DNA from 2 places in the Erwinia tasmaniensis Et1/99 genome. Region 1 is predicted to be linked to the other one. Evidence: predicted binding sites of a transcription regulator. Region 1 holds the regulator's gene; the other holds the start of a gene.

Region 1 (3,139 bases):
ACTGTTATGAAAATTTTTGAAGGCTGGATATGTGGTCTGAACATTCACTCGAAGTCATTGATGCCGTGGCCCGAACCGGAAGTTTCACCGCCGCTGCCGCTGAACTGCACCGCGTTCCTTCTGCGGTAAGCTATACGGTGCGTCAGCTGGAGGAGTGGCTGGCCGTCAGTTTATTTGAAAGGCGGCATCGTGACGTGGTGCTGACCGATGCCGGTCGTGTATTTAGCGAAGAGGCCAGATCTGTTATCAAAAAAATGCTTGCCACCCGTCGCCGTTGCCAACAGGTAGCAAACGGCTGGCGGGGGCAGCTCAATATCGCCGTTGATCGTATGGTCCGGCCATCGCGGACCCGGCAGCTGGTGGTGGATTTTTACCGCCATTTCCCAGATATGGAGCTGCATATCATGCCAGAAGTCTTCAACGGCGTTTGGGATGCGCTGGCGGACGGTCGCGCGGATGTGGCGATAGGCGCTACCCAGGCGATCCCGGTGGGGGGGCGTTTTGCGTTTCGGGATATGGGCAGCCTGAACTGGCGCTGCGTGGTCAATGCACAACATCCGTTAGTCGGACGGCCGGGGCTGCTGACGGAAGGATCGGTACGCGAGTGGCCTTCGCTGGTCATGGAAGATACCTCGCGTGCGCTACCCAAACGCACAACCTGGACGCTTGATAATCAACGGCGGCTGGTCGTTCCTGACTGGGAAAGTGCCTTTGACTGCCTGCGAGCGGGGTTGTGTGTTGGCATGGTTCCGGGACATTTTGCGCAGCCGTTATTACAGCAAAATATATTGTGTGAACTGACGCTGAGTTCGCCCTTCCCGGACAGCCCATGCTGCCTGACCTGGTCAGAGCAAAGCGCCTCACCGGCGCTGAGCTGGCTGCTGGAATATCTTGGTAGCACTGAAACCCTTAACGCCGAATGGTTGAGTGAGCAATCCAATACGACAGTGATACAAGATCAGCGGCGGTAGTCGCGGTAAGGGCCGTCCGCCACCGAGCGTCTTTCAATCAAAGTAGGGTACACTTCAATGGTTTGCGACTCTTCGCGCTTGCTGGTGATGCGGTCAAGTAACATATTGAATGCGGTTTCACCAAGACGCTCTTTCGGTTGGTGTACGGTGGTCAATGCCGGAGTGAAATAACGGGCGTTGCGCACGTTATCATAGCCAATGACCGAAATATCCTGGGGGACCCGCAGGCCCATTTCATCGGCTGCGCAGATTGCGCCCATTGCCATAATATCTCCGCCGCAGAAAACCGCGGTCGGGCGTTGTTTCTGCGCCAGGATTTGTTGCATCGCGCGGTAGCCGGATTCAGGTTCGAAATCTCCCTGTACCAGCCATTCTTCCCGCAGAACGATGCCCGCTTCAGTCAGAGCTTTCAAAAATCCCGCATGGCGTCCGCCACCGGTGTTGCGCTCCAGCTGGCCTGGGATGGCGGCAATATCCCGGTGTCCGCGTTCAATCAAATAGCGCCCGGCAAGATACCCGCCCTCAAACGCATTATCCAATACCGTATCGGTAAAATCACCGCGCGACTTGCCCCAGTCCATAACAACCATAGGAATATTGCGGTGATCTTCAAGCATTGAAATCAGCGCGTCCGGGTATTCAGAGCACATGACCAGCAGGCCATCAACACGTTTTTGCGCCATCATTGACAGGTAAGCCTGCTGCTTTTCTATATTGTTATGGGCGTTACCCAGGATCAGGGTATAGCCTTTGGCAAAGCAGCTGTTTTCTACCGCCTCAATGATTTCAGCAAAATAGGGGGCTTCACTTGATGTTGCCAGCAGACCAATCGTTTTGGTGTGGTTTACCTTGAGGCTGCGTGCTACGGCGCTGGGGGAGTAATGCAATTCTTTGATTGCAACCCACACCGCTTCACGGGTCTCATCGGCGACAAAGCGTGTTTTATTGATGACGTGAGACACGGTGGTGGTGGAAACACCGGCGCGCTTTGCCACATCCTTAATTGTTGCCATGTAAATCGTACTCCTGGTGTTATCAGTAACCCCCTGATAACCGGTTTGTTAAACGTTTGCCTTAGCCCAGGCTCTTCCCGTTGGGCCAGAATTATTGGGGTTGTCTAAAGGGGGCGGGAAGAGAAGAAATCTGCCCGCAACAGGGTGCACGGAACCGATCGCATCGGGTTTAGCGGCTGTTGCGCAAATTAAGAGGGGAATTCTATCAAGGCTGCGCAAAGAAAACGAGAATTTTGCCCGTAAGGACAGGAATTTTTGCTGGATCGGAACGTCACAATTCGCTCGCGAGGATGAAAATCGTCAGCCGCGTTCGGATCGACGGCTTTGGGGAGCTGCAGCATGAAAGGGGGGCGTGTCACGGGCCAGAGGGTCTGCTTGTGGCCCGCTGTGGAAAAAAGCCGCTAACGAATCGTTTTCGGTGTCATAACGCGACGAGCACCCACATAATGTTCCTGCCAGTAATCGTCGCTAAGCGCACTGACCTGAATGTCTTTTCCTGTCCTTGGCGACTGGATAAATTTATTTTCACCAAGATAAACCCCCACGTGGTCGGCTGAGCCTCTTCCGTTGATGCGGAAAAACACTAAATCACCTTTCTCAAGACGGTCACGTTTGATCGGAGCCGCATCGCGCAGGTGATACATTTCATTCGCGGTGCGTGGGATTTTAAATTTAACTAAATCTTTGTAGGCATACCAGACAAGCCCGCTGCAGTCGAACCCAGTCTTAGGGGAGCTGCCGCCCCACAGATAGGGCTTACCGAGCTGCCCCATTAGTTTACTGACTGCGGTTTCACGGGCTTTTTGATAACGAATGCGGTGTGCATTACTGAGTTTCAACGGGGCTGAGGGATCGACTTTGCCAACCTTAGCTAAACTGCTTTCCGCGCGCTGTCTGCCGTAATGCTTTTTCGGTGCTTTTTTTTTGCTAGCCGTACGACTTATCCGTGCGTTAACTTTCTTGCCTTTCAGCGCTGGCTGCTTAGTCGCCGCTTTCTTCGTGAGTTTGTGATCCTGCGCCGGAGTGAGATGTGCTGCTTTTGTGGGCTGTTTTGCTTTTTTAACCGGCTGCTCTTTGGCTTTTTTTGTCGGGGAGGCTTTAACCGGGCGTCGCTTGCGTCGTTCATCTTCTCGCGCGCTATTGCGATCGGCTTTA
Region 2 (3,139 bases), 1.3 Mb from region 1:
ATAACGCGGTAACCCTCTTCGCGCAGCGCTTTACACGCCTGCGCACCGGAGTAGTCAAATTCACAGGCCTGGCCGATAACAATCGGGCCAGCGCCAAGGATCAGGATACTTTTTATGTCTGTACGTTTTGGCATTTTTTCGCTCCTGATTATTTGGCAGTCGAACGGTAGGCTTCAATCAGTTCGATGAAGTGATCGAACAACGGGGCCGCATCATGCGGGCCTGGGCTCGCTTCCGGGTGGCCCTGGAAGCTGAAGGCCGCTTTATCGGTGCGGTGAATGCCCTGTACCGTGTGGTCAAACAGTGAGGTATGGGTAACGCGCAGATTAGCCGGAAGGTGGCTGTCGTCGACGGCAAAACCATGGTTCTGCGCGGTGATCATCACCGTGTTGTTATCGTGATCTTTCACCGGATGGTTACCGCCGTGGTGGCCGAGTTTCATTTTTACCGTCCTGGCACCGCTGGAAAGTGCCAGCAGCTGATGGCCGAGGCAAATACCAAATACTGGAATGTCGGTTTCCAGCAGACGGTTAATCGCCGTAATCGCATAGTCGCACGGCTCCGGGTCGCCCGGGCCGTTTGAGAGGAACACGCCGTCCGGATTAAGTTTCAGCACGTCTTCTGCACGGGTTTGGGCGGGCACCACCGTCAGGCGGCAGCCGCGGTCGACCAGCATACGCAAGATGTTGCGCTTCACGCCGTAGTCGTAAGCCACCACATGGTACGGCAGGTCACTTTCGGCTTTTGCCTTCGGCAGCTCTTCTTCCAGCGTCCAGCTACCCTGTAACCACGTATAGGCTTCCGGTGTGGTCACCTCTTTTGCCAGGTCCATCCCTTTCAGGCCCGGAAACGCGCGCGCCTTTTCCAGCGCTACGGCGGCGTCCAGCGCATCGCCGGCAATGATACAGCCGTTTTGTGCCCCTTTTTCACGCAGCAGACGAGTCAGTTTGCGTGTATCGATATCGGCAATAGCGACAATGTTGTGGCGAATCAGATATTCAGACAGGCCTTCCTCATTGCGATAGTTGCTGGCAATCAGCGGTAAGTCGCGGATAACCAGACCTGCCGCATGAACCTGAGTTGATTCTTCATCAGCGGAGTTGGTGCCGACATTGCCGATATGGGGATAAGTGAGAGTAACGATTTGGCGAGAATAGGAAGGATCGGTGAGGATTTCTTGATAACCGGTCATTGAAGTGTTGAAAACAACTTCTCCCACTGCCGATCCGATTGCCCCTATGGCCCGACCGTGGAATTGGGTTCCGTCTTCCAGAACCAAAAGCGCTGACTTAATCAAAACATCCTCCAGGGAATAAACAGTCATATTATCTGCATATTAATTCAGGAACCTAGCCAAAATCAATGCAAAAACTGCCTGACTGCTCAGTTTTTGGCAAATTGCGCGCATTCTAATGATACCCCCTGCTAATGTCTACCCCACAGGGTAGGTTTTTTATCGTTTTTAACTCACTGAAGCAAAAAACGAAGATTTGGCGCTGAAAATGCCACATATCCTGGTCATAAAATCGATTGCCTGCCCCTGATACTGGTTTCCAGACGTTTTAAGACTTAAAAAACAGACCAAATGGTCAAAAACAGCAAATAGCGTCGAAGAAAAGACACCAGAAATAGTCATTACAGACATCTGGAAACAAAATACATAAAAAAACGTCATTTTTTCAATAAAAAAAGGGCAATAAAATAATTACCCTTTTTAGTCATTAATTTAAAACAAAACAACCCATATCAAAAACTGTACTCACCGCCTACAAGTCATGCAGATTCAGCACGCATCTCATATCATAAAGACCTTTTTTACGACCATCCAGCCAGATTGCCGCACGAACCGCACCTTTCGCAAAAGTCATCCGACTGGAAGCCTTGTGGCTTATCTCCACACGCTCGCCGATATCTGCAAACATCGCCGTGTGCTCCCCGACAATATCGCCAGCACGGACGGTGGCAAAACCGATGGTCTGAGCTTCACGTTCTCCGGTGAAACCTTCACGAGCGTAAACGGCATGCTGCTTAAGATCCCAGCTCATCGCGTCGGCTATAGCTTCTCCCATCGCCAGTGCCGTACCGGACGGGGCATCCACTTTATGGCGGTGGTGCGCTTCGATAATTTCGATATCCGCATATTCCCCCATCACCTTGGCCGCTTTTTCCACCAGCTTGAGCACCACATTCACCCCAACGCTGAAGTTGGCGGCAAAGACGATGGCGATATCCTGTGCGGCCGCCTCAATGGCAGCCTTGCCCGCATCGTCAAAACCGGTCGTACCGATCACCATCGCTTTATGATGCTGACGGCAAAACGCAAGATAGTGCAGCGTGCCCTCCGGGCGCGTGAAGTCGATCAGTACGTCAAAATCGTTGGCTACCGCTTCCAGGTCATCGGTAAGGGTAATCCCCAGCGCGCCACAGCCAGCCAACTCTCCGGCATCGGTGCCAACCAGCGATGAACCGCTGCGCACCAGTGCTGCCCCCAGGCGGGCACCTTCAGCCAGAACAACTGCCTGTATAAGTTGACGCCCCATGCGCCCTGCGGCTCCCACGATGGCGATCCGGATTTCTGCATTACTCATAATTATTCATTCCTGACTGATATCTATGCCTTTATAACCTGTACAGGTTAATCATGCGTTAATCCCTGCACCACTATTACCACTCTGCTATAAGAATTTTACGCCAGAGAGAGATGATTATCAGTAAAACAGATTTTGACGAAATGAGGAAAAGGGAAGGGTGGGATAAGGATCGTACGAGATGAAAACCTGAATAAAATGCGCCCAATGTCGTGGTATGCAAAAAAAAGGGGCGCCAAATTCGCGCCCCTGACGGATTAGTCCAGCTGTTTAACCTCTACGCGCAGCTCTTTCGGCACTTCGAAAATGATATTTTCTTCACGGCCAATCAGCTCAACGGCGTCCACGCCGCCCAGCTCGTTGAGCCGCTGGATCACCTGCTGCACCAGTATATCCGGCGCGGAAGCCCCGGCGGTAACGCCAACGCAGCTTACGCCTTTCACCCACGCTTCCTGAATATCCTCGGCGGAATCGATCAGCCGCGCCAGCTTGCCGGCACGCTGGGCCAGTTCCGCCAGGCGATTAGAGTTTGATGAGTTCTTTGAGCCGAC

What was found. Region 1 encodes PurR, which represses purine synthesis genes. Its sites were predicted from a motif close to CANGCAAACGTTTGCNTG; they were not measured.
Region 2: the regulator PurR is predicted to act here: its motif matches at 1,520-1,537, upstream of carA (glutamine-hydrolyzing carbamoyl-phosphate synthase small subunit).

The regions. Positions count from the first base shown of each region.
Region 1 is NC_010694.1:2,048,463-2,051,601, reverse strand. Features, by position in the region: gene punR (DNA-binding transcriptional activator PunR) at 30-971, shown strand; gene purR (HTH-type transcriptional repressor PurR) at 959-1,984, opposite strand; gene ETA_RS10140 (C40 family peptidase) at 2,386-3,139, opposite strand, start outside.
Region 2 is NC_010694.1:796,597-799,735, reverse strand. Features, by position in the region: gene carB (carbamoyl-phosphate synthase large subunit) at 1-134, opposite strand, end outside; gene carA (glutamine-hydrolyzing carbamoyl-phosphate synthase small subunit) at 149-1,297, opposite strand; gene dapB (4-hydroxy-tetrahydrodipicolinate reductase) at 1,767-2,588, opposite strand; gene ispH (4-hydroxy-3-methylbut-2-enyl diphosphate reductase) at 2,846-3,139, opposite strand, start outside.